2 regions of the Neptunomonas sp. XY-337 genome follow, and region 1 is predicted to be linked to the other one. Evidence: riboswitches for the same ligand, from Rfam matches in the RefSeq annotation. Region 1 holds a riboswitch; the other holds the start of a gene.
What was found. Region 1 has a riboswitch for cobalamin ahead of E4L36_RS00730 (DUF4198 domain-containing protein). Riboswitches for the same ligand answer to the same signal wherever they lie in the genome.
Positions count from the first base shown of each region.

Region 2: another riboswitch for cobalamin. It lies ahead of E4L36_RS04125 (TonB-dependent receptor); the one in region 1 lies ahead of E4L36_RS00730 (DUF4198 domain-containing protein).

Region 1 is NZ_SPLL01000001.1:127,682-131,814, reverse strand. Features, by position in the region: gene cobT (nicotinate-nucleotide--dimethylbenzimidazole phosphoribosyltransferase) at 1-283, shown strand, start outside; gene E4L36_RS00740 (histidine phosphatase family protein) at 284-829, shown strand; gene cobS (adenosylcobinamide-GDP ribazoletransferase) at 826-1,566, shown strand; cobalamin riboswitch at 1,641-1,868, shown strand; gene E4L36_RS00730 (DUF4198 domain-containing protein) at 1,969-2,784, shown strand; gene cbiM (cobalt transporter CbiM) at 2,794-3,414, shown strand; gene E4L36_RS00720 (cobalt ABC transporter permease) at 3,411-3,974, shown strand; gene cbiQ (cobalt ECF transporter T component CbiQ) at 3,971-4,133, shown strand, end outside.
Region 2 is NZ_SPLL01000002.1:99,302-103,434, reverse strand. Features, by position in the region: gene E4L36_RS04130 (cob(I)yrinic acid a,c-diamide adenosyltransferase) at 1-2, opposite strand, end outside; gene E4L36_RS04125 (TonB-dependent receptor) at 15-1,808, opposite strand; cobalamin riboswitch at 1,838-2,032, opposite strand; gene E4L36_RS04120 (phosphatase) at 2,102-2,329, opposite strand; gene ppk2 (polyphosphate kinase 2) at 2,344-3,231, opposite strand; gene E4L36_RS04110 (2-dehydropantoate 2-reductase) at 3,261-4,133, opposite strand, start outside.

The DNA of each region.
Region 1 (4,133 bases):
TACGGTATTGGTCGATGGTTACATCTGCTCTGCGGCGGCCCTTGTGGCGATGCGCATTAACCCCTCTATATCGGATTGGCTCGTGTTATCACATCGCTCAGCGGAGCCTGGATTTAAAATAGTGGAGTCTCAATTCTGCGCGCCTGCGCTGTTTGATTTAGGCCTGCGTTTAGGCGAGGGGAGTGGTGCGGCACTTGCCATTCCGTTGCTGCGTTCGGCGTGCCAATTACATCAAGATATGGCAACCTTTGCGCAAGCAGGCGTCGCAACAAAGGAGGAGTAGATGGCGTTATATTTGATACGGCACGGCGAAACACCTGCAGGAAAAGCCTACATTGGGCGCACCGATGCGCCACTTTCAACGGTGGGTTGGGAGCAGATGACAGCCGCATTAAAAGGCTACTCACCCCAGCAGTTTGCCGCAATCTACAGCTCCCCGTTACAGCGCTGTGCTGCCTTTGCCGAGCAGTGGTCGAATAGCGGCCACCTGCTTGAACCGGCGCTGCAGGAGTATGATTTTGGTATCTTAGACGGTTTATCCGGCGCCGAAGCCTATGCGGATCACCGTGATGTCCTGCTCGCTTTTTGGGAAGACCCCGTCAACGGCACACCGCCGCAGGCGGAGCAGTTGAGACACTTTGAACAGCGAGTTACCCATGCATTGAGCAAGATCGCAAAGCACCATGGTGATGAGGATGTTTTGATCTTCACCCACGGAGGCGTTATCAAACTCGCGATTGCCCACCTGCGCCAGCAAAGTTTACATACAATGTTTGAGATTGAAGCGCCCCACGCCAGTGTCCATCGGCTCGACTGGTCTCATACATGAGAGCTGCGTTTAACAAGCACGTTGATGCGTTTTTAATCGCGGTGCAATTTTTCACCACGATCCCTATTCGGTTCAAAACCTACCCTGCAACAGCTACACAGAGCATTGCCCCGCTGTACTACCCACTGGTGGGCGTGATGATTGGCATGATGCTGTTTGCCGCCGCCAGCTACCTGCATACCCACACGCTGCTCACCAGTGCCATTGTTGTGACCTTGTGGGCAGTGATAACAGGGGGGTTGCACCTTGATGGGGTCGCCGATTCGGCCGATGGTTGGATGGCAGGCATCGGACAGCGCGAAAAGACACTCGCGGTGATGAAGGACCCGCTAGTCGGTGCCAGTGGTGTGCTGACGCTGGTACTGGTGCTGCTGTTAAAATTTGCTGCCGTTGTGCATCTTCTTGAGGCTGGCGCGCTCTTGCCGTTGTTACTCGCGCCACTCGTTGCCCGCACAGCAGCGCTGTTACTCTTGGCGACAACACCCTATGTTAGCCCAACGGGTATCGCATCCCATACCGCCAACCAGTTACCCACCCGTGTGGCGACTGCCGTCTGTGGGCTGATACTTGTGATGCTGTTTTCTATCAGCCCCAGCGTTGCCGTATTGATTGGCTTGTCATTTTGGTGGCTGCGCCGCGCCATGCTGCGCCGTTTGGGCGGCATGACAGGCGATACCGCAGGTGCACTTATTGAGATCACCGAAGTGCTGTTTCTTGTCTATTTTTCAGTTATTTAGCGCCAAGTTAACGTAGATTAGTTTTTTGCAGGTTGATATGAGCACCCTGCAATTGACACCCACCCACCATGTCGGTAGCCTCTGCGCTTTCAGGTCAATCGACTAAGGTCTATGGTCGGTTGTTAAATGGGAAGCTGGTGCGTTCCGTCGTTATCACGACAACAATCCCAGCACTGCCCCCGCAACGGTAAATGGGTTAACAAATCTCGGTATGCCACTGTGCGAATGCATGGGAAGGTGAGGTTTGGAACAGCTATGTTCACCCATGAGTCCGGATACCAGCCTGAAGAATGTAGTTTGCTGGTGTTGCGGAGGGCTTCACCGAACGACAGTGCTGATAACGATCTGGCTTTGTTGTAATGCCTCCCAACTCCGTTTCAATTTAATTGACGGAGAACGTTAATGTTGATTGCTAAAAACTTCACAGCCTCTGCTGTGTTATTGTCCTGTGCGCTCGTTGCAACCAGTGCCAGTGCCCATTTCCAGTTGCTCTACACGCCCGAGTTACTGCGCGATAAGGGCGGCAACATCACCCTGAAAATGCCATTTACCCATCCGGCGGCAAACGGCCATGTGATGGATGTGGCCGCGCCACAGGCGTTTTACAGTGTCCGCAAAGGGCGCAAACAAGATCTTTTAGAGAGCATTAAAACAACCACATGGGGCAGCGCTGAGAATACCGGCACATCTTACGAAGCGGATGTCACCTTGCGTGGTTTAGGCGATCACGTCTTTATCCTAGAGCCCGCGCCTTACCTTGAAGAGGAAGAGGGTGCGTACATTCAGCAGATTACCAAGAGCATCGTGAATGTTGGCAGCCTGCCGACCGATTGGAGCACCGATTTTCAGCTCAAAGCAGAGATCGTTCCACTGACAAAACCGTATGCGATTTATGCAGGCAGCAACTTTCGCGCCGTCGTTAAAAGCGCAGGCAAACCGGTTCCCAATGCGGAAATAGAGATCGAATACGTTAACTACCAGCCAGATCTCAACACCAACCGCTTTAGCGACCAACCCACCGTGGTGCCACCCGCGCCTGCGTTTATCACCCAAACGATCTTCGCCGACCAAAACGGCATCATCAACTTTACGCTGCCATTTGCAGGCCAGTGGGGCTTTGCCGCACTCGGTGTTGGCCCGGATACCAGCTACCAAGGCAAGCCGCTGTCCCAAGATGCGGTTATCTGGGTACAAGCTCACGAAGTGAAAACAAAATAGGGCCGCGCCATGCATATCGTAGATGGTGCGCTAAGCAACGAGATCCTAGCCATAGGAACGGTAGTCGGTGCGCTGGGCGTCGCCAAAGGTTTGCGCGATATGGACTATGAGCAGATGCCGGTGACGGCTCTGCTCGCATCGGTGTTCTTTGTGGCCTCATACATCCACTTGCCGGTCGGAGTCTCGAGCATCCACCTCATACTCAATGGCTTGATCGGTCTGGCGCTTGGCTGGGCTGCCTTTCCTGCACTGCTGGTAGCCTTGCTACTGCAAGCGGTTTTCTTTGGATTTGGTGGCTTCTTAGTGCTTGGCGTGAACCTTATCAATATTGCGATTCCAGCTGTTTTAGTGGGTTTGCTGTTGCGCCGTGCATTAGCGATGACCACCCCAAAACGCCAACTTGCCATGCTAGGTGCACTGGCAGGTGGTGGTGCCGTGACGCTAACAGCCTTCATGGTGGCGGCCACCTTAGCCCTCAATGGCGACGCGTTTCTCCCTGCCGCTAAGCTGGCCTTTCTCAGCAGCTTGCCTTTGGTGGTGATTGAAGCAGCCGTCACAGCGGCGGCTGTGGCATTAATCGGCCAAGTGAAGCCTGAACTCTTCGCTGTCGCTGCAAGGACAAGTTCATGAACCGGCTATTGCTTACAGCTTTATTGCTCATCGCATCATCGTTTGTTGGCGCACATAATGTGGTGGGCGGAGTCTACACTATTGGCGATACCATCGAGGGCGAGGCGGGTTTCTCCAATGGTGATATGGCGCCCGCAGGTATCAAGGTGATCGTTACGGATATGCAAGGCGCAAGCCTTGGCCAGACCGAAACAGATGCCGAGGGCATATTCCGCTTTAAGCCCAGCCGCTATGTTACGCACCATTTCACACTCGATCTTGGTGCCGGCCACACACTGGCACTTACGCTTGCAGCAGACGAGCTGCCCGCAGCACTAGCGCCCACCCAAGCCCCAGCAGCAACTGCGGTAACAGCTGCAGCAGCCAAACCCGCAACAACGCTCAATAGCCAGATTGAAGCGGCCGTAGCACGCCAAGTTAAACCGCTACGCCGTGAGCTGCGCGAACTGAAAGAAGCCGCTGGCCTTCGCGATATCGTCGGCGGGATTGGCTACATTTTAGGGTTATGTGGGTTAGCAGCGCTGCTACGCGAGCGCAAAATGTGTAAGGAGACCGCATGAGCGCACCGCTTGAGCATAGTGGCTTTTCATGGCGCGGGCAGGCGCTACGCCACGGCAGCAGTCGGTTAGATCGTATCGAGCCGCGAGCACGCATTCTTGCACTCGTAAGCTTCGCCTTTGTCGCGGTGCTCAGCCAAGCCTTAAGTGTGCTCGTGATGG
Region 2 (4,133 bases), on a different contig from region 1:
ATCACCTCTGAAAGTTAGTTGGGTCGGTATACGATCGAAACCAGCCCACCAAAGCCTTGCGTGTTGTAACCCGCAACCTGCTCGTAGTCGTTATCGAAGAGGTTGAGCACCTTACCCTCTACCACCCATGCAGGTGCTAGCTGATACCGTAGTGTCGCATTGACGATACCGTAACCTGCGATATCTGCGCCAAAGTCACGTTTATCGCTCTGTGCAATGAACTCAAAGCCATAACCCAGACGTCCTAAATCGTGATAGATACGACTCGTCAGTGAGCGCTGAGCTCGTCGCAGCAAGCGTGCGCCAGTATCGCGATTCTTGGCGCTTTGTAGTGCTACGGACGTTTGCCAGCTCACCGCACCCCAAGTAGCTTCGTGCGTTAACTCAACGCCTTGCGTACGAGCCCGCGCTACGTTGCGGCCCTGATAAACAAACGGCTCAACCTCAACGAATTCAACGAGATTGTCGATATCATTATGGAAGGCAGTTGCTGTCACTGCTTGATCTGAACCAATACGGTATTTAATACCTAGTTCGATGTTACGTGCATCTTCCGCTTTCAGATCTGGGTTACCGCCGTAGCCATAAAGATCTGGCGCACTGGGCGCCCGAAATGCTGTTGCTGCACTGGCAAAAACATTCAGGTGTTCATTAAACGTATACCCGTAACTCGCTTCCCAAGTTGCTTTTGTGCCAAAGTTCTCATGGTCCGTATAACGACCTGCGAAAAGCAGAGAGTGAGCACCGAACGCGATACTATCCTGCAGAAAGATGGCCTTAGTTGTAATTGACTCATCAAAACCACTGCCAAACGAAAGAGACTGAATGTTCTCTTCTTGAAGGGAAACGCCCGCTGTTAAAAGATGCGCATCAAGCTCGAAATCATTTTCCCAATCCAGTTGAAAACGCTCCGTCTCAACAAAGTCTGGAGATTGATTCTGTATTAGCTCATCAAAGAAGTACCCTGCCTGTAAACGCGTCACCCAACGCTCTGACACTTCATTCTCAGCACTCACACTGATCAAGTGCTGTGTAAAATCCTGATCCACCGGCTTCAATGCAACGTCAGGAAAGTTACTGTAATCTTGTGCAGAGTATTCAGTATTACCACGGCGTGACTGCACACTCAGGTTAACGTCAGTCTCGTTAAATGTATGACGTGCACCTAAGTGAAAGGACAAGTTATCGTGTCCGCTATCATGATCGGCGTCACGGTACGTCGGAAAGCCACCCGTTTCAGTTTTAACAGCACCCCATGAAACCTGTGTTCCTTGCTCAAGGGTTGTGTAACCGTTAACCGATACTTCTTGAAGACTATCGGTTCCCATCGTTACTGCACCTGAAAAAGCCGGCCCACTTTGGCGCGTAAAGATATGAATAACACCACCAATCGCCTCTGAGCCATACAACGCAGAGCGAGGCCCTTTGACCACCTCGATCTTCTCGATAATATCAGGGTGGATAACGCTCAAATTTGCTGAGCCCAATGTGCCCGGGTTAATTTTGACCCCATCAACAAGCACCAATGTATGATCGCTTTCAGTACCGCGTGTAAAAATAGAAGTAATCTGGCCAGCACCACCACTGCGCACCACTTCCACACCAGCAACGTGGCTGATCACTTCGGCTAAGTCTCGCGCCTGCATTTTTTCGATCTGTTCTCGTGTAATTACAGATACATTAGCAAGCGTTTGATCTACCCTTTCCGCTTGTCGAGTTGCTGTTACCGCCACTGCATCTAGCGTTGTAATGTCTGCTACCGCAGTCGATGCCACGAACGTAGCACCCAGAAAAGTCAGTGTTTTCATTTGATCACCTTGAAACGCGCCCACCGCGCAGGGGTTAAAGAACATCAGGCCGGTATCCGGGCTCATGACGCGTGCGAGCACAGCTTTTTTACCTTCCCGGCGTCAGCCAGTGGCCACTAAAAAGCATTAACATCAATTACCGTTGCGGGGGCAGCGCTGGATTTGCGAAAGCGCACCAGCTTCCCGTTTACCCCAAAAAGGGCACCTGAAGAGAGTGTGCGGGGAGTGTACAGGGTGTCGCGAGGTTGTTCAATTTGAACCCCTGGCTGATCGCCAGGGGGAGTCATGGCTGCTTATCTGTCGTAATGTTCAGCGAAACTACGAATGTCATGTGCGAGTACTTCCACCTTATCGGCGGCTTTTTCAAGCTCTTCCAATACTGCAGTGCTCATCGCTGATTCAACGATCAGCTCGAGCGCGCCGAAGTTTTCTTCACCGATCTGCGCCACAACGTCAGCTGATAGTTTGCTTTTAAACGAAGCAACAACTTGTTTTGAATGCTGATTTTGGTTCTGAGACATATAACAGCTCCTTATTAACTATTCGGCAACAAAATATGTTCGTCTTGTTCATGAATATCGCTGGCAGTACCGACGATCAGTGGGTCCGGTTCCAGCAGTATGTCGGCATTTTTATTGGGGTATGGCAGCGAATGAAGTACGTGACGCATCGCATTAATACGGGCGCGCTTTTTATCGTCAGACTTGATCACAGTCCAAGGCGCATCTGCCGTATCAGTGTAAAAGAACATCGCCTCCTTCGCTTCGGTGTATGCATCCCATTTGTCGAGAGAAGCAAGATCGATCGGCGATAGTTTCCATTGCTTAAGAGGATCGACTTTACGCGCTTGGAAGCGGCGGAACTGCTCATCACGGCTCACTGAAAACCAGAACTTGAATAGGCGAATACCACTGCGAACCAACATACGTTCAAAGTCCGGCGTTTGACGCATAAACTCAAGGTACTCAGCAGGTGAACAGAAGTTCATGACACGCTCTACGCCCGCCCGGTTGTACCATGAGCGGTCAAACATAACGATTTCACTTTGAGTTGGCAGATGCTGAATGTAGCGCTGATAATACCACTGCCCCTTTTCCACCTCGGTTGGCTTCTCCAATGCCACTACCTTAGCTTCCCGCGGGTTCATATGCTCCATAAAGCGCTTAATTGTGCCACCTTTGCCTGCCGCATCGCGGCCCTCAAACAAGATAACGATTCGCTCACCTGAATCGCGTACCCAGCTTTGCATCTTGAGTAGCTCAATTTGAAGCTCTTTTTTCATCGCTTCGTAATCTTTGCGAGACAGCTTCTCTTTATAGGGATATTCCTCAGGAAGACCGGTTGGCAACCCCATCATCGATGATGCGGTATCGTTCGTGCTAGCTTCATTCACCTCCATGGGTACTGCACTTGCCTGGTTCATGTTTGCCTCCTTTTAACAGTTGTTGTTTTCTATCTTCCTCCTCTTGTGAGCTGCACACCTTGACCTACGTCAGACGCGCTCTCTAAACATTTAATCTGTTGATATAAATACTGATTTACCGGCACTTCTAGGCCTAAGTCATCTGCTTTTCGACATAAGAAGCCAGTCATATATTCGATTTCGGTCTGACGCTTATGATGGATATCTTGATGCATCGATGAGTAGTTCTGAGCCGTTGCTTGAGCCACAGCACAAGCACGTGTAAACAGGCCCTCACGGAAAAGCGGCTGCGCTAAAGCCGCCGCTATTTTCTCAACCTCTTCGCAAACAGCTTCCATTTTTTGGCGTAGCTCCGCACACCGTATCAGGTCCCCGTTTCGGCAATCATGTAACGCGGTCAACGGGTTAATTGCCGCGTTAATCGCAACCTTGCACCACAGCTGTTGAAGAATATTATCAACGATGGCGACATCTGGAATATCTTCAAAGAGGCGCTCACCCGAAGCACCCGATAAACGCCCTATAAACGTTTCACCTACACCCGCCCACACCACGCGCACTGGTGTCTCTTTGAAAGCACCATCTGTGGTAAGTGCAGCGTAGACAGTCTGCTGCTTACACAGTTGCGCAACCTCCTCATGCTGCCCCATTCCGTTTTGTAACAACACAACATGCGCCCCCTCTTCGAGGCATGGCTGAATCTGCTGTATGGCAGCAACAGACTGATAAGACTTCGTTGCCACCAACAGATGGGATATTGCCTCAGTTTGGCTTGGCGCCACATATCGTAGCTGAGTTAGCATTTTTTTCGTCTTCGCACTAATAATGTGCAGCCCGTTTACACGTAACTGTTCACGTGCACTGTTATCCCTGACAATGACCGTCACCTGATGGCCCGCCTG